DNA from 2 places in the Flavobacterium sp. RHBU_3 genome. Region 1 is predicted to be linked to the other one. Evidence: riboswitches for the same ligand, from Rfam matches in the RefSeq annotation. Region 1 holds a riboswitch; the other holds the start of a gene.
The links. A riboswitch is a leader RNA that binds a small molecule or an ion and turns the genes downstream of it on or off. The one in region 1 is predicted to bind S-adenosylmethionine.

Region 1 (16,083 bases):
TTCTGCTTGCATAGGGGTTTCTTCTTTGACCTAAAGATACAAAAACCTTTCCGCTTGTAAACGTTTGTTGGTGGTTAAGAGGGTGTTAATTATTGCTTGGGGCACACAAGTTCCATCATTTTTTTGTTGAAAATATCCATAAACAGTTGCATTTCAACAGTTGCACATTTACATCCATCACAAAGAACAACTAAAGTAAACGTCCTATTGCAGCGAAATGCTTCGGAAATACGATTTTCGGGTCCCGAAGAATAGCCCCACGAACACAAAATAATCAGGTTGTTTTCGGCATAGAATGTTGTTGCCAAACTTTCAGCAGCAGCTTTAGCCCACACCTTATCATTTTCGGAAAATCGGTCAGCATTATCAAATAACTCCAAAAGAGACACAATGGAATTAACCGGATAGTTTTTCCACTTTTCGGGAGCGTTTTCCACTACCAATTTCTTAGGCACATGATGCACAATTTTACTAAAATCAGCAAGATACGGTTTTGCAACAGTGTCTACTTCAAACTCCTGAGAGAATACAGATACTGATAACAACAAACTGAAAACAAGTAAAATTGACTTCATAATCAGGTTAATTGCAAAAGGTTAGTTTGTTTGCATATATAGTAATCATATTTGTTTTCCAGTCAAAAGAGAACTCCTTTATCTGCTTTTGTACACCGTTACAGGTAAGCAGTATATAATCTTTATCTAAAAGCGCTTTGTGTTCATACCCCAGGAGATTTGCATAATGGTACACCGGATAATAATCGTTCTTTTGCTCGGCTGATAGTAACTCGTATTGCCTTAAGTCAATACTTTTTCTTCCGGGTAGTTCTATAATTCCCAAATTAATCTTGTATAAATCCTTAGGAATATTTACAATCTTAAACTTAATATTGTATACTTCAAATATAAGCTCTCTAACGGAGTTATCAGTTGGTAAATTGACTGAAAAATTACCGTCAAAATCTACATTGCCAAATGGGTCGATAACCGGCACACCAAATCCATCGGTGTAAAACTGCCCGCTGATTTGGGCAGTAGTCAGATATGAAAGGCCGCAGAATATTAATGTAAATAGAAACTTCATATTATTTCAACCCAAGTTGTTCCCTAAAGTGTATTGTAAGACCGTAATGTTCCTCAACCGGAACAGCTTTACGTGAAGATTTATTAATCTCTTTTCCTTCTTTGGTCCATAGATACGGGTAAAAACTAAACATTTTATCTCCACCAAGTGTCTGGATATCTTTTTCCCAGCCCGTCCAACGCAGGTTTTCATAAAAAGCATTTAAATCGCCACTGAAACAGAAAATAATAAAATCAGTATACGATGAATCCAGCGGTTCATACTCTAATGAATCGGGTGCCAGATAATATATTTTACCGATATCTGAGCCTAATCCACCACCGTTTAGCAGGAAAAAACCACCTACAGCATCGTCTGCCACTAACCAAAACGGGGCTGCCTGCCCGTAAGTCGTGATTGATTTACCCAGATTCCAGCCGGGCAACGACCGGTTTAAGCGGGTACTTCCCGAACCCAAAATCCTAATCCATCCGCCGTCGATAAGAACACCACCAGTTTCGTAGATAATTGCACCCATAGGCGAACGTGTAGTAACCTGTATGTTAAATAGTGCTTCTGTAGCTTTGGCCTTGTCAACAGGTAAAACTTCGACCTTGTTTTTAGCTTCTTTTATCCATTCTGAAATGAGTACCCAGCCCGGGTCCTCTTTATTTATCAGGTCATTTACTGGACGCATATTGTTTTGTGAAAAAGAAATCATAGAAACAAAAAACATTAAAAATACGTACCTCATTTTAAGCGTTGATTCTAATAGTACTCTGTTATTTCAAATTATAAAAACAATTACTTCCTATAGCACCCCCACCATACTCCAGCGCTAACCTGCTGTTTACATAAATATGGGTACAGCCATCGTTGTATTGAGTTTTTAAACTATCGTTCATTGGCTTATCAAAAACTATAAAGCTATACATACCCATACCACAGCGCTTAAAGTTAATTTCGGTGGGTTTTCCACTGGCAATACCTATACAATCGGCAGCATCAAGTTTTTCCTTTAACTTTATTAATGTCTCCCTGTTCCAGCCCAAAGGTTGAATTAAACTATCCATGTGTTCCGTATCGGTATCAATATTCCACTCGGCAACTCCATCTTCATAGCCATTATCTGTAAGGTTTGAAAATCCGAACCTGTTTAGCGTATTGTCATCGTCAAATTCGATGTATACAGATTTATCTTTTTTAACTATGGATTTAAAATACCTTTTCAGTTCATAGATTTCGGTTTTTTTACTCTCAAAATGTTCTTTCAGTTCCGTTACGCTATAATCTGTATCAAACATTCCGGCTATTGCCAAAAAAGAAACAACGAAGTACCCTATATAGATAACCATTCCAAGGCAGCCTAACCCCGCCAGCCATTTTAAAATATTCTTCATCAGCTGTTTTATATGGATTTTGTTACTTCACTCCCCCAAAAGCCCCGAAGCACATATTCTTGTGCAGGATCTCGGTTTTGGTAAAGCCTACGCGTTTCATTAAATCGAGTTGGTACGTCATGCTGCGGGGTGAGTCTTCCATGGCTATGTAGTCCAGAACATGCTTGCGGTAGTCTGCACCGTTTACTCCCTCCAGGTAATCGCCGTAGCGCTCCCAGGTATAGCCGGTTATAGCATCGGTTTCCTGAATAATCAGGTCGCTAATCATCAGGCAGCCGCCGGGTTTCAGCAGGTTGTACAGCTTGGTAAAGGTGGTTTCCCAGTCGGCATCATCGCGAAGGTGGTGCAGTACCGCCCCTGCCAGTATAATATCATAGCTTCCTTCTTCCAGTCCCGCTTCCCTGATATCGGCACACACGGTGGCTACACTGCCCGTAGTGTTTGGGCTAACGCGTTCTAATGCCCTCGTAAGCATGGGTTGGCTCAAATCGAGCAGGGTGCAGTTCAGGCCTGGCAGCTTGCCCAACATCATCAGGGTATAGTTGCCCGCACCGCAGCCTACATCAAGTAAATTTATGGCATTGGGTACAATGCGTTTAGCCGATTCGGTTATCAGCTCCAGCGATATTTTGGCATCGATGGTGCTTATCTGCCCGGTATCGAGGTTGCTGAAACGTTCCACATCGTTATCAAAACGCTCGCGTATTTGTGCTACGGTAGATTTTTGCATAGTTATTTGCTTATTTCGTAGATGATGGTAACCTCTTCTTCCACTTCCTTTTCTGTCAATTCCGTGTTTCCTAAAACTGTGCCGTCCATATAGCGCGGCGACCTCGACACATATTCATAAGATTTACTACCCCTATAATAACGTTCGTTGTTGCCCGATTTAGAGATACTCTTCACTCCTGAAATATTTACGCCCAAAGCCTTGGCCATGTTATCGGCATTGGCACGGGCATCAGCTATGGCTTTTTCTAAAAGTTTTACCGATGTGGCTTTCTGTAATTCCTCAGACAGTCCTGTGGTATAGTTTACCGACACGTCCTGGTACTTGCCCGACTGTAATTCAGTATACACCATATCAAGCAGTTTGTTATCCAGCTGCATTTCTATGGTAAGCGATGCAGATGCCGTATACGATTTCTTTTCCGGGGCAGAACTGTTGTAGCGGTCGTTACTGCTTACAGAATATTCGGCAATTTTTATGGCTTTATCCGGCACACCCGATTTTACAAGGTATTGTTTCAGGGCAGTGGTTTCGGTATTCAGGGCTTTTAGAGCCTCCGCTTCTACATCGTTGCGCTTGCGTACATCAACTTTAAGGGTTACCACATCGGGTTTTACCTTAACTTTTGCCTTACCCTCGGCTACAAGTTCGCTACCGGTTTTAGGCGTTTGCGCAAAGGCAGCACAGGTAACAAATAGTAATAAGAAGAAGTGTTTTTTCATGGGTGATAATTGGTTTTTATTATTCATACAAACGTTTACAAATGGCTACAACCGATAATAAGCGGTTAACTACCGATTGTGGGTTGGCGGTTGGCGCAACTTTGCAATGTGATTGAAAGATACACAGATAACCAATACATATAACGTTAACTTTTTAATTTCTTATACGCCATGAATACATTAAAAAACAGGGTACAGCTAATAGGCAATGCGGGTAACGCACCGGAGATAAAAACCTTTACCGACGGTAAAAAGCTGGCACGCCTTACCGTAGCTACTAACGAAAGCTTTTATAACGACAAGGGCGAAAAGGTAACCGATACACAGTGGCACAATGTTACCGCCTGGGGGAAAACCGCAGAGATTGTAGAAAAATACGTGACCAAAGGCAAGGAGCTTGCCCTGGAAGGAAAGCTTACCTACCGCAGCTACGACGCCCAGAACGGTGAAAAGAAATACATTACTGAAATAGTTATCAGTGAAATTATTTTATTCGGGAGATAGCAAAACCAACCGCGCTTAACAACCCAACCAATTTTTAATGCCTTGTTGCCCAACAGTACCAACCAAATGTAAAAAAGCACGGGCTGCACACAAACCGTTATGGGTAATGATGCAGTCCGTGCCGGGTGACAATGGACAAAAAAAGTTATTGTTATTCCTCTTTGGCTACATAGCGCTCATCAGTAGGGAGTACGTGCCCGCAACTTTTGCAGGTACGCAGCGCTTCCGAATTGTAAAAGTGCTTGTAGTGCGGCAGGAAGTCTTTTTCTATGTTGTGCAGCTCAAAGTATACTTCGTGCAGTTTGTGGTTGCAGTTGTCGCAAAACCAAAGCAGCCCGTCGGTAAAGCCGCGGCCTGCCCTTACACGCTCTATTACCAGGCCTATAGAGCCTTCACTGCGTACAGGGCTATGGGGTACTTTGGCCGGATGCAGATACATATCCCCGGCGTGCAGTTCCATTTCCCTGCGTTCGCCTTCATCCTGAACAATTACCTTTATACTGCCCTCCAGCTGGTAAAACAGCTCTTCGGTTTCATTATAGTGGTAGTCTTTACGGGCGTTTGGGCCGGCTACTACCATAACTATATAATCATCAGAAAGCGGGTATATATTTTTGTTGCCTACCGGTGGTTTTAGCAGGTGGCGGTTATCATCAATCCATTTATTCAGGTTAAAAGGCGGTGTTAGTGCCATAGTATTTTCAATTTGGAATTATAAATTATCAGTTACGAATCTAAGCAGTGAAACAAGCACTGTAAACTCCTCATAAAATTACGGCTTTCTGCCGCACCACCGCTGATTTTTATCAGTTTTTTGGCGGTATGCCAAACTTCTTTAAACAACAAAAGCGACCTTTTTCGGGTCGCTTTATTGCTTTTTGTATGGTATACTACTTATTACTTGCTTTCTTTCAGTACCATATCTATGGTTACTGCGGCAGAAATAATAGCTATACGTGTTCTTTTGTCTTCCAGAGCGCCACTAATGTGTACGTGGTATTTATCAGCCGTAGTGAACAGCTCTTTAAGCGCACCTGCCCACTTTTTGTTTACCACACCTATCGGTTGGTTTTTAGCATCGGTGATTTTAAAGTCCCACGCTACAAAGTCGCCTTTAATATACCCCAGCGAAATACCGGCCATATCCATAATATTAAAAGCAGGTTTTAGCAGGGTAAACTTTTGCTTAATCTGTCCTACAGGCGTTCCGGTTGCATCGGCAATTACGATTTTAGACATAAAGAATGTCCATCCACGAGAAATAGTAGCCTGAAGCTGTCCTTGTTCGTCACGGATTTCCAGCAGGAACGGTAGCATTTTTTTGTTTAGCAAAAGCCTTAGCGCTTTTTGTCCGCCGGTAAGTTTCTGGTTAATGTTACCCAGTTGTTTGCCTTCGCCATCGTATAAACGGTAGGCGTTTTCAAATTTGAACATGTTTACTTTTTCATCAATAAAGTACGTGTTCCCGTCAAAGAAGGTTGATTCCATAATAGGTGGTTGGTTAAAAAATTGAACTTTTTAAAAAATTAGCAGCGCTAATATAACTAAAAGAACAACATAAACGGTTTTTTGTTAAAAAAAAGAAGCCTCCCCAGTGGTGTAGGGAGGCTTCCGGTAATTGGAAAATAGTTGAAAGAAAATCCTTGTTTGTTACGCAGGTACTGCAACCTGCGCTGTGGAGGCGCTCTTTGTTTCCTTTACTACATTAATAAGTATAAAAGAAACATCGGTGCCGTATTGTTGTTGTAGTTGTTTCAGGTTATTTAGTGTAATATCTCCTGTAATGTAGCCTTCGCTGTTGTTCAGGTAGGCTTCCTCTACGGTATTAAATTTCAGTTTCAGGGCTTCAGCGTCGTCCTTTTGGTGGCGCAGCAGCACCTTAAGCTCGGCATCGTTGCTCAGGCTAAGGTTTTCCTGACGTAGTATTTTCTTGTATTCATAACGGTAATCGTAGCTTAGTGCCGAAATATCAGACAGCACCGCCGATGCCGTAGGATACGCCCCTGCCCCACGCCCCACAAAGAAGTGCGTATCGGCAAAGTAGGTTTTGGTAAGTACGCCGTTAAACACGTCGTCTACGTTATACAACCTGTCTTCAGGAGTTACAAACTTAGGGGTTACAAACGCCGAAATGGTATTGTCTGCACCTTTAAAAGCCTGTGCTACCAGCTTAATTTTTAGGCCTTTTTCTTTAGCGTATTTCAGCTCCAGCTCACCTATGTTGTCTATACCCAGGTTAAATATCTCATCCGGGGTGGCTATGTAACCAAACGAGTGCGCAAGCAGTATCTGTAGTTTGTATTTGGCATCAAAACCGCCGGTATCCAGTATTGGGTTGCTTTCGGCAAAGCCAAGATCCTGTGCCTGTTTCAGCGCGTCGGCATAGCTAAGGTTTTCCGAAAAAGTCTTGGTAAGTATATAGTTTGTACTACCGTTTACAATACCCTCAATAGAATCCAGCAGGTCGTTATCATAATACTCCTCCAGGTTTCGGATTATTGGCATACTGGCACATGCAGCTGCTTCATACAGCAGCGGCACATTGTACTCGCGTTGCAGTTGCAGCAGTTCGGCAAAGTGTTCGGCCACCATCTTTTTGTTGGCACTTACCACAGCCTTTCCTTTTTTTAGTGCAGCCGTTACAATTTCGTATGCAGCATCGGCATCGTCTATAAGCTCTACCACAACATTAATGCTGTCGTCGTTAAGGATGTCGTTTTTATCGTACGTAAAATTTTCCGGGCCTATTTCACGCTGCTTGTTCTTGTCTTTTACGCAAATGTTCTTGATTGTTGCCTGAAGGCCCGGAGTTTTTTGCAGTACTTCATATAAGCCATGCCCTACTACACCAAACCCAAATAAGCCTATATTCAATTGTTTTCTAGCCATTTTTCCCTATCCTGAGGTGATTTTATTTTTTCTTTTTATTAAACGGTCGCTGTAGCATTTTCCTGAACGCTTACTGCTACTGCAAAAGCCTGTTTCAGGTCTTCAATAAGATCGTCTGCATCTTCAAGGCCTACGCTAAGGCGTATAAGGCTATCTGTAACACCTGCCTGGTAACGCTTTTCTGCCGGGATAGACTTGTGGGTCATTTCACACGGTAAACACAGTAGGCTCTTCACACCACCAAGGCTCTCGGCAAGCTTAAACAGCTTAGTGCTGCTTACTATTTTGCTGGCAAGTTCTTTGTCGTCTATAACCAGATCAAACGTTACAACACCGCCAAAGTACTTTTGTTGTTTTTTAGCAATTTCGTGGTTGTGGTGCGTGGCAAGGCCTGGGTAGTATACGTTTTTAACCAGTTTTTCTTCAAGAAGGTATTCGGCCACTTTCTGTGCATTTTCGGCATGTGCCTTAATACGCAGGCTAAGGGTTTCTATACCGCGGATTACTAACCAGCTGTCAAACGGCCCAAGGATAGCACCCGAAGCATTTTGTATGAATTTTATCTTATCGCCAAGTTCCTGTGTAGCGGTTACTACAAGGCCGGCAATAAGGTCGCTGTGGCCCGAAAGGTATTTTGTAGCGCTATGTACCACGATGTCGGCACCAAGGTTAAGTGGTTTTTGTGCTATTGGCGAAGCAAAAGTGTTGTCTACGCAAAGTAGTATGTTGTTTGCTTTGGCAATTTTACCAATAGCCTCAATATCAGAAATTTTTAGTGTAGGGTTTGTAGGCGACTCTATCCAGATAAGTTTGGTTTTGTCGGTTACGGCATCGGCTACGTTTTGTGCGTTTGTAGTATCTACGTACTTAATGCTGATGCCAAATTTTTGGTACACATGTGTAAACAACCTGAAAGCACCACCGTAAATATCGTCTACTGCAATAACCTCATCACCGGCGCTAAGCAGTTTTATAACAGCATCAATGGCTGCAAGGCCGCTGGCAAAAGCATAACCGTTAGTACCGTTTTCAAGTTGGGCAATAGTATCTTCAAGTACCTTACGGGTAGGGTTGTTGCTGCGGGCATAGTCAAAACCTTTGTGTACGCCTGGTGCATCCTGCACAAATGTTGAAGTTTGGTAAATAGGCACCGAAATACTTCCGGTTAATGGATCGATAGGCAGGTTGTTCAGGATTGCAGTTTGTTCTTTCATCTTTTCGAATTAATTTTTGTTAAACATTTACGTTTCTCAAAAACTATTCAAAGCCAGGTATCGAAAAGGCATAAAATAAAAAAAGCCTTCCCGACAAGTCAGAAAGGCATATATGTGTAATTATATAATTGCTGTTTCTTACTTATCTTTCCCTACCAAAGGCAGGGTTGAATGTGGCACCTTATTTTTCAACAGGTTGCCAAGACGTCATCGGGTCAATTCCCTCGGTCTTTCTGGATAAGAATAATTTTGAAGAACTTGCAGCAAAGGTAAGGGAGGAGTTTTTTATTTTCCAAACATTTTTTGAAAAAAATTTTCAACCTCTTTTGAATTTAATCCACAAAACACTAATTAACAAACATTTACACTATTTAAAAATTTGCGACAATGTAATGAAAATTATTGCCAACAGTGCCAGCACTATTCCGATATAATTTTTAAATGTAAGTTTTTCCTTAAACAAAAATACCCCGGTAAGACTACCCAAAACAATAACCCCCATGTTCATGGAAGCAAAAACCGTAGAAGGATTTTCGGCAAAAGCCTTATGCGCTTTTAGGTAAAAAAGGATATTCCCAAAGTTAAAAATGCCTATAAGTAACCCGTAGGCAAAGTTAATGGGTTCTATTTTTTTGCGCTGAAAAACCGCTTCGTATACCGTAACGGCAAAAGTTACCACCAATGCCCCCGCAAATATTATAAACAACGATGTGGTATACCCCGGTTTTTGCAGCAGCGCCACCTGTTTAAACAAGGTGTCTACAATACCGAAACCCAGTAACACTACCGCCGGATACAGCCAGTCGCGCCCCGATTTTCCGGCTTCGCCTTTCTTGCTAAGTATCAGCAGCAGTGCAGGAAAACCTACTGCAAGCCCCAGTATTTTCCAGCCGTTAAATGCCTCCCGAAATATAAGCCATGCGGCCAGTATGGGTATAAACAACGACAGCCTTTGGGCAGCATCGGTTTTTACAATGCCCACATGTTTTACAGAAGCAGCCAGGAACAGGAATATAGACGGTAGCAGCACCATAAGCGCACCGTACAGCGCCCAGTGATCCTGAAGGTAAGCAACATTGGTTTCGGGTTCAAAGAAAAGGTAGCACAGTAGCAGTGCCACTACATAATTGCACAATATCAGCTGGGTACTGCGGCGTGCATTTTTGCCTGCAATTTTAAAAATAACCCCTACCGATACGCTGCATAGTATGCTCAGCATTAAGTACAGCATCTCTAAAAAGTTTTAAACGCGCTAAAATAGGCTTTTAAAATTTGATGGCGTTATAAATCGTATATTTGAAAGCCTAATCACAAAAGTACGGTATAGTGTTACGTTTGTAGCTTGTGGTTTAAGGAATTAAAGATTGCCTTATGAAAAGACTTTGCATACTGTTGTTTATACTTTTTGTTTCGCCTGTATTTGCCCAGCAGGATGCCTGGGTATATTTTACAGACAAACCGGATACCGACTATTACCTGGCAAATCCGCTGGAAATGCTGTCGCAAAAAGCGCTGGACAGGCGTACTAACCAAGGTATAGCCTTAGACGAAAAAGACGTACCCATACACCCTGAATACATAGACGGCGTTACTACCGCAACGGGCATTACCGTTATGGCAAAAAGCAAATGGCTAAATGCCATGCACGTTCGTGGTACTATAGAAGATATTACCGCCCTTACCTCACTTTCGTATGTGGCATCTGTAGATTTTGCCGACGACACCCTGAACGGAAAACCTGCCAAGGCAAAAACAAAACCCACTAACAAACAGTTGGAAACTCAAACCGAGTACAACTACGGTACAGGGGCTACGCAGATACAGATGCTGAACGGGCACCTGCTGCACCAGGCGAATTTTACCGGTACGGGCATGACTATTGCCGTGCTCGATGCGGGTTTCCCTAATACTGACAGTTCTCCGGTAATGCAGCATTTGTACGACAACAACCTGGTACTGGGCGGGCACAATTTTGTAGAAAACTCAGACAACGTATATACAGGAGGCTCACACGGCACTATGGTACTGAGCACTATGGGCGGATATGCAGACAACCAGCTTGTGGGTACCGCGCCCGATGCGTTTTACTATCTTTTTGTAACCGAAAGCATGACGTATGAAAACCCCGTGGAAGAATCGTTTTGGGTGGAAGCCGCCGAAGAAGCCGACAGCCTGGGTGTCGATGTTATAAATACTTCCCTTGGATATTTTACCTACGAAAATGCTGCTTACAGCTATACTTACGACGAAATGGACGGACAAACAGCCTTTATTTCGCGAGGCGCAGATATTGCCTTTAGCCGTGGTATGTTTATAGTCGTTTCGGCGGGTAACAGTGGCTTTGGGGCAAACCCGCACATAGGCGTTCCTGCCGATGCGGTAAACGTGCTTACCGTAGGTGCTGTAGACAGTAGTGAGCAGTATGCGTACTTCAGTTCGATAGGGCCAAGCGCCGACAACCGCATAAAACCCGATGTTATGGCTATGGGCCTGGGCAGTGCTTATGCTGCTACCGATGGTAATATCTACACGGGTAACGGCACTTCGTTTTCCAGCCCCATAACAGCCGGGCTTGTGGCTTGTTTGTGGCAGGCATTGCCCGACCTGACCAATGCCGAATTGCTGCAACTTATAAAACAATCAGCCGACCGGTATACCACGCCGAATGCCTATTATGGCTACGGCATCCCTGATTTTTGGGCGGCATACCAAAGTACACTCGACACTCCAAAGGCCGATAAAAATGGCATAACTGTGTACCCGAATCCGGTGAATGATGTAGTAAACATCAACCTGCCGGAAGGTGAAGCAGCTTATTTTGTGCTGTACAACAACCTGGGGCAAATAGTGATGAAAACTCAACTAACAACTGCCAAAAACCAGGTAGATATAAGCAGGTTATCTGCCGGAATATACAACTACCGCATAGAAAACGCCTTAGGCAACAGCACCGGAAAGCTGGTAAAAAACTGATACTATAACCCAAACCCATGAATAAAATAACCCAACTGTTTAACATTAAATATCCCATTATCCAGGCCGGGATGATATGGGCCAGCGGATACAAACTGGCAAGCGCCGTAAGTAATGCCGGTGGCCTGGGCATTATAGGCGCAGGGTCTATGTACCCCGAGGTGCTGCGCGAACACATACGCAAGTGTAAGGCCGCTACCGATAAGCCTTTTGGCGTAAACGTACCCATGCTGTACCCTAACATTGAGGAAATCATGCAGATTATTGTGGAAGAAGGCGTGAAGATTGTCTTTACCAGCGCCGGAAACCCCAAGACCTGGACCGCTTTTCTTAAGGGAAAAGGCATTACGGTAGTACACGTGGTAAGCAGTGTAAAATTTGCCCTGAAAGCGCAGGAAGCGGGGGTAGACGCCGTAGTAGCCGAAGGCTTTGAAGCCGGAGGACATAACGGCCGTGAGGAAACCACCACCTTTACCCTGATACCCATGGTTAAGGAACAGCTGAGCATTCCGCTTATTGCAGCAGGTGGTATTGCCACAGGTCGTGGTATGCTTGCAGCTATGGTACTGGGTGCCGACGGCGTACAGGTAGGCAGCCGTTTTGTGGCTACACCCGAGGCATCATCGCACCAGAACTTTAAGGATTTGATTGTGAGAATGCAGGAGGGCGATACCCACCTTACCCTGAAAGAACTGGCTCCTGTAAGGCTGATAAAGAATAAATTCTACAACGACCTTATGGCGCTGTATGCCAAGGGGGCAACTCCCGATGATCTTAAAACACTATTGGGTCGTGCCCGTGCCAAAAAGGGTATGTTTGAGGGCGACCTGGAAGAAGGTGAACTCGAAATAGGCCAGATTGCAGGGTTGATTCATGATATAAAACCTGCTGCCGATATAGTAACCGATATGATGGCAGAATTTGAACAGGCTAAGGCTGAGATAGCTTCGCTATAAACACAGAACCGCAGTTATTTACTGCGGTTTTTTATTGTATAGCTAAAAAGCTTGATTACAAATATAATTTGTGCTACCACAAAGGATATTATGGCAATACAGAATAACGGAATGCACACATAGAGTATGTTGCCAAAAAAATTAGAAAGAGATAACAATGCATCACATAAAATGAACGGCACCGTCATAATTAGATAGGTATACGCGGTAGTACTACTGGTTTCTTTTCGCAACAAAAAGAAATAGATTAGTAAAACCACAACGAACCAAAGCCCCACAATACGGGTGAATAGCATTTTTGGAAATAGTATTGTATTCCATCCGGGAATTATGGAACTCAGATAGTCTGCGGAGCTACTTTGCATCAATACAAAAGTTATGACCATCAGGGCAATTGTACCGATTATGGTTTTCTTATGGCGCAACATAGGTTCCGGCTATTGTTTCAAGCAATTCACTGTCGTAAACATCCTTAGGGGAAATTACTTTTTCATCCATAGGGATATTGTTGCCATAACGTTCCTTAAGCTTTAGCTTTACAGGCGGGGCAGTAAGGTCGAAATCCTTGAGCTGTTTCAGGTGCCCTATTTCCAGCCCCGTAGATTCTTTGTAGAGTTTCCATACCAGTTCGCTGCAATAAATACGGTCGTTATTCCATTCAAAATAGAGGTCGTAATCCTTGCCGTTCATGGTTTTTGCTACCGCCTTCATCTTTTTCAGTGCCGATGGCGTAAGCGCAGTAGTGTCCTTAAGGCGCTTTATTACATACCTGTCGTTTTGGCCACGGTCTATCCAGTCCTCGAGCGGTGTTTTCTTTACCGGTTGTACGGCTTCAAACACGTACCACTGCCCGTCATCTTCATAGATAACCCCACAATGCGAGTATTCCGAATGTGTAGCCAGTTGAATCGCCTTGCTTTGCGCGGATGTAGACGTCTGGAAAATAATGTCGCCGTTGTGTAGTTTATCAGCGTGGACTACATGATTCTTTTTGCAGGCAAACGTAACACTACAGATTATTATGAGCAGCAGTATTTTCTTCATAATTTTGACGGTAAATGGGTAATATTTCGGCTAATCTTTTTGGCTTCAAAGACATATAGCTAATTTCAATTTTTTCATCAACTCCCCGGTTTTTAAATTCAAGAAAGAAAGATGAGCTGTCGCTGTTATCATTTTCAGTCATCCTTTCGTCTGTTATACATTCCCAGGAAACAAAACCTGCTTTTTCAGAATCTATGCCTTCAGCACTAATAATTATTTTAGGTTTCTGGTCTATAATAAGCTTAAGTCCCTTAAACAATGTGAAAACAGCAATTGCTATCATAATATATAGAAAGAAGCCTTCCTGAGCTGATTTCTGGTTGCCGGAAGCTAAAACAATAATTAGGGCAACAAGAGCAAACAGGACTAAAAATATGCCCATTGTATAGCTGTTCCTAATGATAAATTTTTCAGGTACTTTGCGGATTGTTGCCATGTTGGGTTGGTTATAAATAAAAAATGCCGCGCTGTGAGCACGGCATCTAATATAGAAATTTTCTGTGTTAAAATCTTCAGCTTAATTCGAAGCTTTTTGCATACTCCTGAATCGGTAAGTGTCTAACAGGTTTGTAAATGCCGTGGGCTTAACACCTATTTTTCCGGTAGGTATCGTAGTCATCTTTCCCTTATATTGAAAACGAAGTGTCTCAGTGCCTCCCCAGGTAAGGTTAATATCAGATATATCGCTCCATAGCATTATAGGCTTGTCCGGTAGTTTTAAACCTTCGTCGTTTAATATAAGCTGCGGCTCTTTGTTGTTCAAGCCTTTATACGCCTGGTAAAAGAATAACAGCGCAAATACAGGCGCAGCGTACATTATAACATTCTGTTTTCTTGCATCTAATGCTGAACCCGATTGCTCACTAAAGAATAAGATTACGGCACTTACAAGAAATACTACACCCAATACAATTTTTACATACATACGGGTTTTTGAGATATAAATGTACGTTGTTTCCGGCACCGCCGGATTGTCTGAAAAAGTCTTCATAAAGTTGGTTATAAATAAAAATGCAACGTTATAAACGCTGCACTTAATATAGAAATTATTTGTGTTAAAATTTATCTGTTTATAACAGGAATCCCCTAAAACAGGCTTTGCTGTATGGGCGGGGTTTCGTGCTCCAGCAGCCATTTTTTGCGCCACAATCCGCCTGCATACCCGGTAAGCGAACCGTCTGAGCCTATAACCCTGTGGCAGGGCACTACCACCCATAGCGTGTTTTTACCGTTAGCCGATGCCACCGCACGTATGGCTTTTACATCGCCCAGTTTAATGGAAAGTTCCTGGTACGACGTAGTTTTACCATAAGGTATATTTACCAACTCCTGCCATACCTTTTTTTGGAAATCGGTCCCCTGAGGGTTTAAAGTAAAGGTGAACTCCTGCCTGCTGCCCGAAAAATACTCTTCAAGTTCCATTACCGCAGCCCTTAAAGCAGCCGGAACCTCAGCAGCAATTTCTTCTGGGGTTTCATCTAAGATACTAATGCGGCAAATGCCTTCATCATTGCCTTCAATAATTGCAATGCCGAGCGGGGTTTTAAAATAAGCCTTTACGGTTTCCATAATGCTAAGGTACAAAAACTATTCGCCTTCCTCTAAGGTAAAAATATCGTTTACACCCACACCAAACAATGCCGACAACTTTAATGCCAGTACCGTACTGGGCACATACTTACCCGCTTCCATGGCATTTATGGTTTGGCGGCTTACCCCTATTTTATCGGCCAGTTCGGCCTGGGTAAGGTTGTGTATGGCACGCTGTACTTTTATGTTATTCTTCATGGGAGGCCAATGTATTAAAACGGAACATATTGATACGAAATATTATAATATAAAACAGCAGAGGGCTAAACGTTGTAAAATATAGTACTATATATACACTCATTCCATATACTAAAAGATAAGAAACAAAAAGAGCTAAGTAGTTTATCCCCATAGCTATTGCCAAGCTTTTAAATCTAATAGCGGCCACCATTTCATCTTCATTTTTCTCCGCTGAAAATCCATAAATCAATCCTGAAATAATTGCAAGGCTTACAAAGATTTCATCCAAAAAGAGATCATAAAAAGGGTTTGGTTTTATTATACCACCTCGGTAATAACCAAAAAAGTTAATTATTTTTATTTTCAGATTGTCGTCGCATAGAATATCGGCAAAGAGAAGTAATAATAATGAAATGACGCTTATAACAAACACAATGCCGCTTACCCATTTGTAGCGGTACGGAAATAAATACGCTGTTTTCATAACGGTTGATTTTTAAAGTTGAATCAAATGTAAAATATATTTTTCATAAAGTAAAACAAACTTTACATTTTTTAAAACGAACCGGTCAGGATATTTATTGTACAGAGCATAAAAAAACCGCCACACTATGTGCGACGGTCATTATATAGTAAGCTTACCTAAATTATTGGTTAGTAGTTGCTGGAGCAGCAGGAGCTTCCGGAGCGTTTACTTTACCTTTAATGGTAAGGATTTTGTTCTGGTCTGTATCATTAGTAGTTACAGTGATAGTTTTAGTGAAAGGACCAGGGTTAGCAGCGTTGTAAGTAGCTGTTACGTTTCCTGTTCCGCCTGGT
Region 2 (16,083 bases), on a different contig from region 1:
CCATGCCGGGCTGTACCACACCTACTCCACCCCTGTCGGGCATCCAGCTTATTTTAAAAGCCTTCTCTACCGTACGCCACGGAATGTGTTTGCCTACAAAAAGGGTTTGCCCCTCTTCATCGCGCTCAAAAGAAAGGATATACGGAGGGTTTATATACTCCGTCATGGTTTGGTAATTGCGGGGCAGGGCATAATCAAAAACGCCTTCGGCATAAGCCAAAGTGGTTTTTTCATTTCCATACAGCTTAAAGATGCTGCCCTGGTAATCTACTTTCTCCGGTAAATCCGAAACATCATACTCCGTTTGTTCTTCTTGCAGAAAAATCCAGTGACCGTTACTCTCACTTAAAAAAGCCCTTTCACCATTTGCCCCGTCAAGGATAAATTCCTTCCAGTAGTAAGTACCCGCTACACGTTTTATAAGCATGCCTGTTACGGTATACTGCACTCCATAAAGCTCTCCCGATTGCCCTACATTAAGGCCAATCTTCCTATCGTAACCATAATCAAAATGCTTTATGATTTCACCGTTAGGGTTCTTTTTATACGAACTGTGTGTACTACAGTTAGGGCATGCAAAATCTACCAGCGTAATTTCCAGCGGTAAAGTTGTTATATGCTTACATTTTATACAGGTAACTTCCATGGCTTAGCGGTGTATTTCGGTATCGTTAATAATAACCCCGCCAAAGTAATCGGTATATGTTTTAGCAACAGTACGCACCTTATCGCTGTTATCGGCCATATAATTACACAGGTACACATCAAGCGTTAGCTGGCTAAATTCGGGCCAGGTATGTATGCAGATGTGCGACTCCATAAGGCATACTGCTGCTGTAAAACTCCCGTTATCGAACACATGGCATGAATAGCCTACTTCCACAAGCCCGTAGGTGCGCAGTATGGTTTGGGTAAGCATCCTGAAGCCTTCAGGGTCGGTAAGCTTATCGGTAGTATCGGTTTTTAGGGTTAGCAGCTTGTGCAGGCCCGCCGAGTATTGATGTTGCATTATTGGTTAGCGGATTTTTTTCAAAGATATTTTTTATCGGCAAAATAACAATGGAACTGTAAAAATATTCACCGCATAAAACCAAAACAGCCCCGTTTTCACGGAGCTGTCTATATAAACTAAGATAAATATTCAAATTAAAGCGCAAAGGCCTCTTTAACTTTCTCTACGTGGTCAAGCTTTTCCCATGTAAACAGTTCTACTTCTACCGTTTTGGCTTCACCTCCCGGTGCTGTAAAGGTTTTAGTAACCACCTCTGGCTTGCGGCCCATGTGTCCGTAAGCAGCAGTTTCGCTGTAAATAGGGTTACGCAGCTTAAGGCGTTGTTCTATAAAATAAGGGCGCATATCAAAAATAGCTTCTACTTTTTTGGCAATTTCGCCATCAGTAAGGCTTACGTTTGATGTACCATAAGTATTTACATAAATATTTGTAGGCTTAGCCACACCAATAGCGTAAGAAACCTGCACCAGTATTTCGCTGGCTACACCGGCAGCCACAAGGTTTTTAGCTATATGGCGGGTAGCATAAGCAGCACTACGGTCTACCTTGCTTGGGTCTTTACCGCTAAATGCACCTCCACCGTGGGCACCTTTACCACCGTAGGTATCTACAATAATCTTACGGCCTGTAAGACCTGTATCGCCGTGAGGGCCACCAATTACAAACTTACCCGTAGGGTTTATATGGTAGGTAATAGCATCATTAAACAAGTAAGCGTACTGAGGGTTTTTCTCTATAATCCTTGGAATAAGGATGTTTAGGATATCCTCCTTGATTTTGGCAAGCATTGTAGGCTCGTCGGCAAAATCATCGTGCTGCGTAGACACTACAATAGCATCTATGCGCACCGGTTTATTGTTATCATCATACTCCAGCGTTACCTGACTCTTAGCATCAGGACGCAGGTACGTAATCTGGTCGTTTTCGCGCCTAAGGGCAGCCAGTTCCTGTAGTAGCTTGTGGCTCAGGTTTAGTGCCAGTGGCATATAGTCTTCGGTTTCGTTTGTAGCATAGCCAAACATCATACCCTGGTCGCCTGCACCCTGCTCCTCTTTAGTAGCACGGTCTACGCCCTGGTTAATATCCTGGCTTTGTTCATGTATGGCACTAAGCACCCCACACGAGTTAGCCTCAAACATATATTCGCTTTTTGTATAGCCAATTTTCTTGATTACATCGCGTGCTATCTGCTGCACGTCAAGGTAGGTTTTGCTTTTTACCTCACCTGCCAGGATAACCTGACCGGTAGTTACAAGCGTTTCGCAGGCTACTTTAGATTCCGGGTCAAAAGCTAAAAAGTTATCAATCAGTGCGTCCGAAATCTGGTCAGCTACTTTGTCAGGATGCCCTTCGCTCACTGACTCTGACGTAAATAAATATGCCATAGTATCGTCTACAATTTGAGGGAAAGGTATGCTGCCTGCAACGGCTAAAGGAAGGAGTTATGTCCTGCTTTAGCATTTTTTTGTGAGGTTGCAATCAGTACAAATCTTTCCTCTGAATTATTCGGCTGCAAAGGTATAAAGGTTAAACGAATAAAAAAAACATAAGGTTAATTTTTAGTTACGAAAATTTTTATTACTCTACTTAAATACTATAGTATTTAAAACACTTGTAATGAACCTTATAAATGTTAAATTTTGAAATTTAGCTTTGCAGATTAAAAAATAGTCCCGAAGTTTGCCTTACAAGAAAACGAAAAAAGAAGATGAAATTTACAATGTCCTATAGCTGCTGTATTATGATGTGGAACGGTTCCGCGGAAAGCACTATTGTATAATTTTAAAGTTCGTCATTTAAATATACACAAAGCCTTCCGCAACCGGAAGGCTTTTTTGTTGCCGTAATAGCAGCAATAGTAAAAATTTAACTAACTCAAATTAAACTACCCTGCTCCCCTTAGCTACTAAGGGGAGGCCTACAGGGGATATTAATTTGTTTTCAACAAAAATAACTTAACACAAACTAAATTAAAACAAAAATGTTAAAGTTTGAAAAATAATTTTGTAAATCAAAAAATAGTTTAGATATTTGACAATATAAAAATCACAGAGGTAAAAAAGTTTATGAAACACACCATTTGCAATATTTCGGTTCAGGCGATGTGGAAACAATCCGCAGCCGGGGGCTTTTTGTATACGGTTTAAGTTTTATAACCATAAATAATACAAAGCCCCTGTACAATAAATACAGGGGCTTTTTTGTTAAGAATAAATAAGATATAATTTATAAAAGAGATATGAACACCACAGTCAAACATATTAATTGCATGCAGCTCATTTGTTCCCCATCGTGGCAGATGCAGGCGAAATATATGCAGTTACCAGATTGGCCGTCGGTATAAACTTAGTTTATAATTCAGGTGCAAAGGCTCTTTTGGTAACATATTTCCGAAAGAGCCTTTTGTTTTTAACAGTAAATCCGGTTATCCATTTTTAAATACACGCCTTATGAAAACTCAATCTGTAAACGTACTGGGCTACACCGGCCAAAACAGCCAGTTTGTAGTAAAAACATCTAATACCGACCTGCGTATAAGCCAAAGTGCTACGCAGTATGTACAGCAAACCCCAAACCCGTATGAATATATACTGGCGGGCTTTGCAGGCTGCATCAATGCACTGGGCCAGGCAGTAGCTAAGGAACTGGGTATAGTACTAAAGTCGTTACAGGTAGAGATTACAGGCAGCATGAGCGCCTTGCCCTCAGAGCGCCCAGGCTTCGACAAAATAGAGATAACCCTTAGGCCGGCGGCTGCGGCACCCCTGGCCACCCTGCAACAGTGGATGGACGAAGTACAGTTCCGCAGCCCGGTTTATGATACCCTGGTAAGCAATACCCCCGTAAGCCTTAACCTGTTTAAGGAATACACAGCGGTGAATTAACGATATATAAACTGCGGTTCTTCTTCCATGTCGACCGGAACGCAGTGGAGCGGAGACATCTCAAAAGAGAAGAAAATGATTGAGATTAGAGATTCCTCGACTACGCTGCGCTACACTCGGAATGGAAGAAAACCGAAGTTGTAAAAAATAAAACCTACAAGGCCTTAGAAACCTTGCAGGATTAAGACTCATAAGTTTGTTTTAAGTTGTTTTTTGTTTGTTTGTTTGAGACCTGCCTTTGGGTCGGCACCAAAGGCAGTTTCTCTCTTTTTCACAGCTTAAACACTCGTCTTTGCGGCTTAGCGCCTTTGCGAGGGATTTTACCACAAGGAGCACTAAGGCTTTTCACAGGGTTCACAAAGCAATGATGATTACCCAAAATACTTATTAAAGAACACAAAGACTTTCCTTCGGAAAGAAAAAATACACAATATATTATGCCAAATACAATAAACATATTGCTCTTCGGTATCGGAAACGCCGGAAGCGCCCTCATCAATAAAGTACTAAACGGACGCGAGGATATTACCACACCCGCGCCCGACATCCGTTTTCCGGTGATTACTAACAGCAGTGTGGCCTTTTTTGAGAAAGACGCCGACGGCTATGCATGGGAAGCCAACTTTATACGTTTTGCCATTCCGTTTAAGATAGACGATGTGGTAGAGTATGTACTGGAGCACGACCTGCATAACGTAATTTTTGTAGATGCCACGCCAAGTGCCGACCTGCCTGCCGAGTACCCTACGCTGGTACGCACGGGCTTCAGCATTGTATCGATTAACGAAACGGTGCAGTACCTGCCTGAGAATTTCGAAAAGGGCATTAAGTTCCTTACCGAAACCCGCGGGCTGGGCTACCGTTTTATACCATCGGTACCCGGCGATGCCACTGCCGCAGGCAATGCGCTGTATGATGCCGTACTGCAAGTAGCCGGAAAAACAAAGGAAGCAGCCGCATAGGCTGCTTTTTTATGCCGATTTTGTACATTTGGTTTACAACTTACAACCAATATGAACGAAATCATTGCCCTTGCCGAAACCACCATTACCCTTAACCGCAATGGTTATTTAAAGGAAGGCGGCAGCATTGACACCAATGTATACTATATAGAAAGCGGCAGTATAAAGGTTTTTGTACTGGATGAGGGTGAAGAACAAATCATCCGTTTTGGGTACAAAAACAACCTTGTGGTGTCGCTTGACTCGTTTTTAACAGGGAAACCATCGGCATTTTACATACAGGCCATAAAAAAAACCGTTGTAAAAGTTGTTACCAAAGCACAAATGGACAACTTCCTGCAACAAGATGCTAACCGTAACTGGTGGATAAGCGTACTGGAAAACCTGGTTGTACAGCAAATGGAGCGCGAGGTAGACATCCTTACAACATCGCCACTAGAGCGTTACCGCAGGGTAATGGGGCGCAGCCCGCAGTTATTCCAGGAGATACCGCACCGCTATATAGCCAGCTACCTGCGTATGACCCCCGAAACCCTATCGCGACTGAAAAGTGTTGATTTCAATCAAGGAAAATAACAACCGGCTTACCGACATTTGCCCTGTAAAATAATAGCACTATGCAATCAGCACTATTACTTAAAGAACTTATAGCCCAAACAAAAAAGGCTATACTAACTGCGCAGGCATTCCAAACAGCAGACCTCAACACACTTGTCCAAAGACCGGCACCCGGCGCGTGGAACGCATTAGAATGCCTGGAACACCTGAACCTGTACGGTGATTTTTACCTACCGGAAATTGACAAGAGGATAAAAAAAGCTGCGCAGCAAACCGAACCGGTATTTAAACCCGGGCTGCTAGGCGATTACTTTGCCAAAAGCATGCTGCCAAAGGGAAAGCTGAAAAAAATGAAGACGTTTAAAGATAAAAACCCCATAAGCACTAACCTTGACACAGCAGTTATAGAGCGGTTTATACTGCAACAGCAGGAGCTTATCCGCCTTATGGAGCTGGCACAAAAAGTAAGCCTTAACAGGGTAAAAATAAAAACATCCATTTCCAGCCTTATACAGTTAAAGCTGGGCGATGTTTTCCGGTTCATCATCAATCATAACATCAGGCACCTGCAACAGGCCGAACAGGCACTTGCAGGAGCAAAAGCAGCTTAGGGTTGGTTTTTTACTTTTCACAAGGATATTGCACTTCATCTTCTGCCCTTAATCTTTCAAAAATCACTTCATATTTATCAAGATGTCCTTTTTTATGAAGGATTATTTTATTGTACCAATATTGATATATCTTATCAATTTCAGGTTGCGATATTGAATCACCACCTTCAGTAAGCCATTGCCAGGTTAATCCATTATACACATAATGCCAACCTACAGGTTCTTTACACTTATAAATATAAACTGTACCTAAGCCTCCTTTTTTCGGTTCATAAATACGAGTAAGTATAACATGGATTGCTGCGGATTTTTCAGGGCTTTTAATTGCCGTAAGCAATTCTGCTGCTACTGGCTTTCCCAATTTGACCAACTCATTTGAAACAGAATCTGTTTCCTTAAGTACTAAAGCATAGTTACAGGTTATGGGCAGGGATTCCCAACTTAATTTATCTATTAAAACCGTTGCTTGCGTTTTTTTTGGTTCCTGTGCGTTTACATTAAATGCAATAATGAATAAAATCAGAAAGGAATATAATAGTTTCATATGGTTGTGGTTTGAATCGTAAATTTAATAAAAATCACCTCCTAATTAGTCCCATAACAATTATTTGCTTTCTACAAATCTATATATTACTTTTGCAGTGTTCTTTAACACAATTGCAACATGTTATCACGAAAGGTGGAGGGATTAGACCCTGCGAAGCCTTAGCAACCCTTTCCCTGTAAAGAAGGTGCTACATTCTACCAAGTAAAACGCGGATAGATAACAGAAACGGAATTTCTTCCTCCCTTCTACCCCACCTGATGACATAATTTTAGAAACAAATTTTAAGTGCTTTGAGCAACTTGAAACTTTAAACCTGAAACTAATGTTACCGATACACAACGCGCTTGCTAAACGCATTTTGATACTTGATGGAGCCATGGGAACCATGCTGCAGCGCCATAATTTTACCGAAGAAGACTTTCGCGGCGAACGCTTTAAGGATTTTCCGCACCCGCTTAAGGGCAATAACGACCTGCTGAGCCTTACCCAACCCGAAGCCATTAAAGATGTGCACCGCCAGTACTTTGCTGCCGGAGCCGATATTGTGGAAACCAATACCTTTAGTGGCACTACCATAGGCATGGCCGATTACCACATGGAAGACCTTGTGTACGAGCTAAACTATGAGTCGGCGCGCCTAGCGAGGGAAGTAGCTGACGAATTTACCGCTGCCAACCCCGACAAACCTCGCTTTGTAGCGGGCTCTATAGGCCCTACTAACCGTACCGCCAGCATGAGCCCCGATGTGAACGACCCAGGCTACCGCGCCGTAACCTTCGACGACCTTCGTATTGCTTATAAAGAGCAGGTTAATGCACTGATTGATGGTGGTTCTGACATTCTATTGGTAGAAACCATATTCGATACACTAAACGCCAAGGCAGCGCTTTTTGCCATAGAGGAAGTGAAGGACGAACGTAACCTCGATATTCCTATTATGGTGAGCGGTACAATTACCGATGCCAGTGGGCGTACGCTAAGCGGGCAAACGGTAGAGGCTTTCCTGATTTCCATTTCGCATATACCGTTATTAAGCGTAGGCTTTAACTGTGCCCTGGGCGCAGACCAGCTAAAACCCTACCTGCGCAGGTTGGCGCACAACACGCAATTTAGTGTTTCGGCACACCCAAATGCAGGATTACCAAACGCCTTTGGCCAGTACGACCAAACACCCGAAGAAATGCAGGCACTCATTAGGGAATACCTTGATGACAACCTGATTAATATAATTGGCGGTTGTTGTGGGACGACTCCCGAACACATAAAATTGATAGCAGATGTTGCTGCTGAATATGAGCCTAGAAGGTTGTTGGTTGTTGGTTGATAGTTGTTGGACAGAACGAGAACTTATATGGTATATACTAACTTAGATGTTTGGGTTGAAGCAAGAAAATTGACCAATGTCCTTTACACAATAACAAAACAATTTCCGAAGGAAGAAATATACGGACTAACAAACCAAATGAGGAGGTGTGCCGTATCGGTGCCTTCAAATATAGCTGAAGGATGTGGCAGGCAAACCACCAAAGAAACAATACATTTCCTCCATATTGCCAGAGGATCTTTATTTGAACTTGAAACACAATGTTATTTGGCTTTAGACCAAAAATATTTAAATGAAAAAGAATTTGAAGAGCTTGTTGGATTAATTCAATCATGCAAAAGGCTTTTAAACGGTTTTATTAATTATTACAAGAAGATGCAGGCATGAGTGAAGTTACCAATAACCAACAACCAACAACCAACAACCGTTATTTACGCTTGTCCGGTTTAGAACCACTTATAGTGACCCCACAAAGTAACTTTATAAACGTGGGCGAACGTACTAACGTAACCGGTTCGCGCAAGTTCCTGCGTTTAATCAAAGAAGAAAAATACGAGGAAGCACTCGATATTGCTCGTGCGCAGGTTGAAGGCGGCGCGCAGATTATCGACGTGAATATGGACGAGGGAATGCTGGATGGTGTGTATGCGATGACCAAATTCCTGAACCTAATAGCATCTGAACCTGATATTGCCCGCGTGCCTTTAATGATAGACAGCTCTAAATGGGAAATCATTGAAGCGGGACTAAAAGTGGCTCAGGGTAAAAGTGTGGTAAACTCAATAAGCCTTAAAGAAGGCGAGGAACTGTTTATAGACCACGCCAAAAAAATAAAACGCTACGGTGCAGCAGCCATCATCATGGCGTTTGACGAGGTAGGCCAAGCCGATACCTACGAGCGCCGTATAGAAATATGTAAACGCAGTTACGATATATTGGTTGAAAAAGTAGGCTTCCCTCCGGAAGACATTATTTTCGACCCGAATATTTTCCCGGTAGCCACCGGTATGGAAGAACATCGCCGCAACGCGATTGACTTCTTCATGGCTGCCAAATGGATACGCACCAACCTCCCTTACGCCCACGTAAGCGGCGGGGTGAGTAACGTGTCGTTCTCCTTCCGTGGTAACGACAAGGTGCGCGAGGCCATGCACTCGGCATTTTTGTACCACGCCATACAGCACGGTATGGATATGGGTATTGTAAACCCTGAGATGATTGAGGTATACGACGACATAAATAAAGACTTGCTGGAACACGTAGAGGACGTACTCCTGGACCGCCGGGATGATGCTACCGAGCGTCTTTTGGCTTTTGCCGAAAATATAAAAGGCGACGTAAAAGTTACCGAAAAACAGGCACAGGAATGGCGTAGCCTTCCGGTACAGGAACGCCTAACCCATGCACTGGTAAAAGGACTTGATGAGTTTATAGAAACCGATGTGGAAGAAGCTCGCCTTGCAGCCACCCGACCTATTGAGGTTATTGAAATTAACCTTATGGCGGGTATGAATGTGGTGGGCGACCTGTTTGGTTCGGGTAAGATGTTCCTGCCACAGGTAGTAAAGTCGGCTCGTGTAATGAAAAAAGCAGTGGCATATTTATTACCATTTATCGAGGCTGAAAAAGACGGCAAGTCTTCGAGTGCCGGTAAAGTACTTATGGCTACTGTAAAAGGCGATGTGCACGACATTGGCAAAAACATTGTAAGCGTAGTACTGGCCTGTAACAATTTTGAAATCATCGATTTGGGCGTAATGGTTCCGCCCGAAAAAATCATAGAAACCGCTGTTAAGGAACAGGTAGACATCATCGGCCTGAGTGGGCTTATCACCCCGTCGCTTGACGAAATGGTATACCTTGCCAAAGAGCTTGAACGCCTTAACATTACCATACCAATAATGATAGGCGGCGCCACGACCAGCCGCGCACATACTGCGGTAAAAATCGCCCCGGAATACAGCGAAACGGTGATACACGTTAACGATGCCAGCCGTGCCGTAACCGTGGCAGGCAACCTGCTTAACGCGAATAAGATAGATTACGCTAAAGACATCCGCCAGGAATACGACAAACTACGTGAGGGCTACCTAAACCGTAGTCGTGAAAAGGATTTCCTTAGTATAGCTGATGCCCGTAAAAACAAGTTTAAAATAGACTGGGATGCTTATACACCTTATGTTCCGAAACAGCTGGGCGTACAAACCATATACCCGAAGTTAGAGGAATTGGTTCCGTATATCGACTGGACGCCGTTTTTCCAGACGTGGGATTTGCACGGCAAGTACCCGGCTATACTAACGGATAATGTGGTAGGCGAACAGGCGCAATCACTTTTTGACGATGCCCAGAAAATGCTAACGCAAATAGTAGATGAAAACTGGTTTGAAGCCAAAGGCATCTTCGGGATATTCCCGGCGAATACCGTTAATGATGATGATATTGCCCTTTCTGATGAATCCGGTGAGCCATTGGTTACTTTTTTAAGTTTAAGGCAACAATCGCAAAAAACCAAAGGCGCGCCAAACATTGCATTAGCAGATTTTGTGGCTCCCGTAGAAAGCGGCAAGCAGGATTACATGGGTGCATTTTGTGTTACCACCGGTTTTGGTGTAGATGAAAAAGCGGCCGAATTTGAGCAGGTACATGATGATTATAATTCCATTATGGCTAAGGCACTGGGCGATAGATTTGCGGAAGCCTTTGCCGAATACCTGCACGAAAAAGTGCGTAAAGAACTTTGGGGTTATGCCGCAGACGAGCACCTTAGTAACACCGACCTGATTAAGGAACAGTATGAAGGGATACGTCCGGCACCGGGCTACCCTGCCTGCCCGGACCATTTGGAAAAAAATACTATTTGGGAAGTGCTGGATGTAGAGAAGCAGATTGGTGTGAAACTTACCGAAAGCCTTGCCATGTGGCCGGCGGCATCGGTATCGGGGTATTATTTTGCAAATCCGCAGAGTAAGTACTTTGGGCTTGGAAAGATAAAAGCCGATCAGGTAGAGGACTACGCAAAACGAAGAAACGTAAGTATAGATGTAGCCAACAAATGGCTGAATCCTAATATAGCAGATTAGTTGTTGGTTGTTAGTTATTGGTTGTTGGCAATCAGCAATCTAAAAACTAACAACCAGTAACCAAAAACTAACAACAAAAAAATGAAAGTAACCGAACATATAGAAAACGCGCAGGGCAAAACCCTGTTTTCATTTGAGATACTGCCGCCGCTTAAGGGGCAAAACATACAATCTATTTTTGATGGTATAGACCCGCTTATGGAGTTTAAACCGCCGTTTATAGACGTTACGTACCACAGGGAAGAATACGACTATAAAGAACTCCCAAGTGGCCTGCTGGAGCGCCGTGTAGTGAAGAAACGTCCCGGTACGGTAGGTATTTGTTCGGCTATACAAAATAAGTACCAGGTAGATGCCATTCCGCACATACTGTGTGGTGGTTTTTCTAAGGAGGATACCGAAAACTTCCTTATAGACCTTGACTTCCTGGGCATACAAAACGTAGTGGCACTACGTGGCGACGCCGTGAAAAACGAGATTTATTTCCGCCCGGAAAAAGACGGACATGCCTATGCATCGGAACTGGTGACGCAAATTGTAAACCTGAACAACGGTATTTACCTGGATGATGAGTTGCAAAACTCGGCATCTACTAATTTCTGCATTGGTGTAGCAGGTTATCCTGAAAAACACATGGAAGCACCAAGCCTGGATAGCGACATTCATTTTCTGAAACAGAAAATAAAAAACGGCGCCCAATACATAGTAACACAGCTGTTTTTTGATAACCAGAAGTTTTTTGAGTTTGTAGACAAATGCCGCAAGGAGGGTATTACCGTGCCTATTATTCCGGGACTGAAGCCTATTGCTACTAAAAAGCACCTGAACATGATACCCCACCGCTTTAACGTAGACCTTCCTGACGACCTAATTATGGAAGTGGTTAAGGCCAAAGATAACGCGGCGGTAAAACAGGTGGGTATAGAGTGGTGTATTGCCCAAAGTAAAGAGCTGGTTAAAGCCGGCATACCGGTACTGCACTACTACAGCATGGGCAAGGCCGAGAACATTAAAGCGATAGCTAAGGAGATTTTTTAAATCACATTTATATAAAAATATACGCCCCGTAAGCAAAACTTACGGGGCGCATTTTTTATAGCAACAAAGTACTTTATTCGGGCATTTTCAGGATAGCCTTAAGGGTAATACCTTTTTCAGAATCTTCAACCGCCTTATTAATATCTTTAAGATCATAGAATTTAATCAGCTTATCAAACGGAAACATTCCGGCTTTGTAAAGACTTATAAGCTGCGGAATAAGAATATCGGGGATGCTGTCTCCCTCCACGGCAAACTGCACCGAGCGCCCCATGGTAAATGCGCTGTTCGGAATTTCAAGGTTAGCTGTAGGCGATACCCCTACAAGCACAGCTTTTCCGGTAAAGTTTAGTGATGCCACCAAATCACTGATTACATTATTGCGCCCGGTAGTATCGAGTGCATAGTGTACCCCACCCGGATGAATCCTGGTAGTAATGGCCTCGGTAACCGATTCGTTAAGGCTGTTAATAGTGTGTGTTGCGCCCAGTTCTTTGGCAAGTTGTAGCCTGTTTTCGTGTACGTCTACCGCTATAATGGTAGTACAGCCCCTTGCTTTGGCAGCCATAATACCTGATAGCCCTACAGGCCCTACCCCGCTTATTACAATACTTTGCCCGGCATCGGGTTTAATAACATTCAGTACGGTACCGGCACCGGTTTGAATACCACAACCCAATGGGCCAAGCATTTCAATAGGAATATCGGTAGGAACTTTAACCACGTTATTTTCTTCGGCAAGAGAATAGGTAGCAAATGACGACTGCCCAAAGAAAAATCCGGCAACACCTTTACCTTCATGATTGTGGTATGGGCAACTACCGTCTTCCCTGTGGCCATTACCAAAATTTAGCGGGAAGAATTTTTCGCAATACGACGGATGCCCCGACTTACATGAGTTGCATTTACCACAGCTGGCAGGTGCCAAAACCACGTGGTCTCCGGGTTTTACTTTTGTAACGTTTGCCCCTACTTTTTCAACAATACCGGCGCCTTCGTGGCCCAGTATGGCAGGTACACTAAAAGGTGATTGCTTATCGCGAACGGTAAGGTCGGTGTGGCAAAGCCCGGTGGCTTTTATTTTTACTAATACCTCGGTATTTTTAAGGGTAGTATCGAGTTCTACGGTTTCTAAGTCAAATGGTTTTCCGTAGTCATTAAGAAGTGCGGCTTGAATTTTCATTCATTTGAAGTTTTAATTAATGTAATAAAAGTTGCTTGCCCTACACAAATTTAATACTTAAAACAGAAGCTATGAACATAAACCACGTTAAGAATAACTTAAAAAGAACACAATAAACCTTATTATTTTTTGTTTTGTAAATTACACAAACCAATTATTACACCATGAAGAGATTATCCCTATTACTGTTATTGTTTAGCAGTACTGCCCTTTTTGCGCAAAATTTTTCTTTTTTACCGGCATCGGCCAGAAAAGAAAAAAAGCACGAGTTTACAGAGTACCTTAACAACTTTCCTGAAAACAAGCGCGACAGTATTTTTTATGCTATAATACGCCTTAAAGACGACGGCACACCGTACACGCGCCCCTATGCCGATTCTATTTTTAAGGCGAAAAGTAAGGATGCATCTTATTACACCATAAAATCGTTCCGCGATACCATAAGCAACGATTTTTATGAAATACTGCACAAACGCACGGATGAGGAGGTAAAAGCAGATAACAAGTATTGGAACAACTACTTTAAAGAGGATGACAAGAACCGGAAAAAACTAAGGCATTCTTCTGTGAATGATTTTGTAATGACCGATATACAAGGCAACCAATACACTACCGAAAGCCTTCGAGGCAAGGTAATTATTCTCGATTTTTGGTTTACCACCTGCGCGCCCTGCATAAAGGAAATGCCGGAACTGAACAAAATACGGGAGGAATTTGGCACTGATGAAGTAGCTTATTTTGGCATTACGTTTAGCGAAAAAGAAAAGGTAGAAAAATTACTAAAAAACGTAAAATACGACTATACCATTGTAGCCGACAGTAAAGAGCTTTGCGATAAATTTGGAATCATGTTTTACCCTACAACACTGGTCATTGACAAAAAAGGCAAAATAGTGTATACAGGTGAGTTTATGGGCATGAAAGAAAAACCGAAAGACATACGTAAACTACTGAAGAAGCTAACCTCCGGTAAAAAGAAAACAATCACCGCCGGTCCCATAGAAAAACAGGATTAGCCCTGATTTAAGCAAATATTTACCGCAACTTAAGCAGGCAGAAAATCATTTCTGCTATATTTGGCGCATTAACCAATGAAATGAGGCGGATACATTTGTTTTTGCTGTTTTTTTCGTGCCTTATGGCTGCCCAGGAACAACCTGAAGGTGGCTACAGCGTGGACGCGAATTATTTTTACGGCAACATAATCCCGCACCGAAAAAGCATACAGCACCTTATTACCGCCCACCCCGAGGGCATGGTCATCAGCCTGAATAAAAAAACATTCGGCAACCACGAATGGGAATCGGCTTATAACTTCCCTGACGTTGGCGTATCGTTCCACTATCAGGATATGAAGAATGAGGCGCTGGGCGAAATGTATGGCCTGTACGGGCACTACAGCTTTTACTTTTTTAACCGTAACCTTATGTTCCGCATTGGGCAGGGTGCGGCTTATAATACTAATCCTTACGATAAGGAAACCAATTACCGCAATTATGCGTACGGTGCCCACCTGATGCCGTCTACCTACTTTATGCTGAACTACAAAAAAGAGGATATTGTACAAAACATCGGGCTACAGGCGGGGCTCATATTTATACACCACAGCAATGCCAGTATGAAATCGCCCAACACCAGCACCAATACTTTGGCAGTAAATGTGGGGCTCAACTATACCTTTGACAAACAGGACGCGAATGTGCGTAGGACAATGGTATACGATACCATTATCAACTACAAACAGCCGGTGCATTTCAACTTTGTGTTCCGTGGCGGGCTTAACCAAAGTGATGTCATAGGCAGCAAGCAATATCCTTACTATGCCTTTAGCGCGTATGCCGACAAGCGTATCAGCCGGAAAAGCGGTTTCCAGCTGGGGGCGGAGTTTTTCATCCCGAAATATTTGAAGGAATACATCCACTATATGTCGGCTGCCTACCCTGAAACGCCTACCGACCCAAATACCGACTACCACAAAGTGGGGCTATTTGGTGGGTACGAATTGTACATCAACCGTATATCGCTTGAAGGGCAGGTGGGCTATTATGTATACGAACCGTATAAAAGCACGGGCAGCATGTACCAGCGCCTAAGCGCGAAATACTATTTCTGCAAAAGCATTTTTGGTGGCATTGGCCTGAAAACACACGGCGCCAAGGCAGAGGTGATGGAGTTTAGTGTGGGGTACCGCTTGTAATTATTTTGAATTTTAAATTATAAATGATGAATTACGCATTGCGCATTTTACTGGTAATTTTTGCAGCGGGGCTATTCCTGTCGTGCAACAGCGATAATGCGCAGGAGTGTTTCAGGAGCATGGGCGATACGGTGAGCTATACCCTTGCAGTGCCGGAATTTAGCAGTATTAATGTATCTCCGGGGATAGAACTGGTTATTGCCGAAGGCGATACACAAAGCGTAAGCGTGCAAACCGGGGCCAACCTGAAAGAATACATAACCGCCGAAGTAATTGACAGAAAACTATACCTTACTAATGCTAACAACTGTAACTGGGTACGTAAGTACAACAGCACTACCATAACCGTTACTACACCAAACCTCAGCCAGATATATACCGCTACGCAGTTTACAGTGCGATCGGCAGGTACGCTGCACTTTCCGGATCTTTCTATACAGTCGGGTATTTTTAACGAAACGGCTTCGGCTTTAGTAAGCCTGGAAGTAGACTGTAATAACCTGACTATTGAAGACAACCAGAACCTTGATTGTTTTATAACCGGAAACGTAGAAAACCTCAGCGTTAACTTCTATTCGGGTGATGCCCGTTTTGACGGTACGGGGCTCGATGCTACAAACGTAAAGGTGTTTCACCGCAGCAGCAACGATATTATGGTACAGGCCAGCCAGCAGGTTACCGGC

Region 2: it holds a riboswitch for S-adenosylmethionine, as region 1 does, so the genes downstream of both, ACLI1A_RS01830 (homocysteine S-methyltransferase family protein) here and ACLI1A_RS02760 (trans-sulfuration enzyme family protein) in region 1, are expected to answer to the same signal.

The regions. Positions count from the first base shown of each region.
Region 1 covers NZ_JBKJHC010000002.1:103,474-119,556, reverse strand. The annotation lists gene ACLI1A_RS02815 (GNAT family N-acetyltransferase) at 1-12, opposite strand, end outside; gene ACLI1A_RS02810 (hypothetical protein) at 90-575, opposite strand; gene ACLI1A_RS02805 (hypothetical protein) at 583-1,083, opposite strand; gene ACLI1A_RS02800 (DUF2625 domain-containing protein) at 1,085-1,759, opposite strand; gene ACLI1A_RS02795 (hypothetical protein) at 1,845-2,462, opposite strand; gene ACLI1A_RS02790 (class I SAM-dependent methyltransferase) at 2,485-3,192, opposite strand; gene ACLI1A_RS02785 (SIMPL domain-containing protein) at 3,195-3,914, opposite strand; gene ACLI1A_RS02780 (single-stranded DNA-binding protein) at 4,086-4,418, shown strand; gene ACLI1A_RS02775 (3-hydroxyanthranilate 3,4-dioxygenase) at 4,570-5,112, opposite strand; gene ACLI1A_RS02770 (LURP-one-related/scramblase family protein) at 5,316-5,906, opposite strand; gene ACLI1A_RS02765 (homoserine dehydrogenase) at 6,069-7,292, opposite strand; gene ACLI1A_RS02760 (trans-sulfuration enzyme family protein) at 7,346-8,521, opposite strand; SAM riboswitch class I at 8,661-8,765, opposite strand; gene ACLI1A_RS02755 (EamA/RhaT family transporter) at 8,889-9,752, opposite strand; gene ACLI1A_RS02750 (S8 family serine peptidase) at 9,893-11,494, shown strand; gene ACLI1A_RS02745 (NAD(P)H-dependent flavin oxidoreductase) at 11,512-12,450, shown strand; gene ACLI1A_RS02740 (YiiX family permuted papain-like enzyme) at 12,865-13,494, opposite strand; gene ACLI1A_RS02735 (hypothetical protein) at 13,460-13,930, opposite strand; gene ACLI1A_RS02730 (hypothetical protein) at 14,012-14,485, opposite strand; gene ACLI1A_RS02725 (methylated-DNA--[protein]-cysteine S-methyltransferase) at 14,581-15,063, opposite strand; gene ACLI1A_RS02720 (helix-turn-helix transcriptional regulator) at 15,082-15,282, opposite strand; gene ACLI1A_RS02715 (hypothetical protein) at 15,272-15,748, opposite strand; gene ACLI1A_RS02710 (DUF1573 domain-containing protein) at 15,912-16,083, opposite strand, start outside.
Region 2 covers NZ_JBKJHC010000001.1:386,026-402,108, reverse strand. The annotation lists gene ACLI1A_RS01870 (DUF4178 domain-containing protein) at 1-646, opposite strand, end outside; gene ACLI1A_RS01865 (S-adenosylmethionine decarboxylase family protein) at 650-1,009, opposite strand; gene metK (methionine adenosyltransferase) at 1,147-2,397, opposite strand; gene ACLI1A_RS01855 (OsmC family protein) at 3,463-3,897, shown strand; gene ACLI1A_RS01850 (hypothetical protein) at 4,335-4,859, shown strand; gene ACLI1A_RS01845 (Crp/Fnr family transcriptional regulator) at 4,911-5,435, shown strand; gene ACLI1A_RS01840 (DinB family protein) at 5,477-6,028, shown strand; gene ACLI1A_RS01835 (hypothetical protein) at 6,039-6,572, opposite strand; SAM riboswitch class I at 6,693-6,798, shown strand; gene ACLI1A_RS01830 (homocysteine S-methyltransferase family protein) at 6,898-7,899, shown strand; gene ACLI1A_RS01825 (four helix bundle protein) at 7,927-8,286, shown strand; gene metH (methionine synthase) at 8,283-10,982, shown strand; gene metF (methylenetetrahydrofolate reductase [NAD(P)H]) at 11,064-12,020, shown strand; gene ACLI1A_RS01810 (NAD(P)-dependent alcohol dehydrogenase) at 12,094-13,203, opposite strand; gene ACLI1A_RS01805 (TlpA family protein disulfide reductase) at 13,368-14,219, shown strand; gene ACLI1A_RS01800 (acyloxyacyl hydrolase) at 14,300-15,400, shown strand; gene ACLI1A_RS01795 (GIN domain-containing protein) at 15,424-16,083, shown strand, end outside.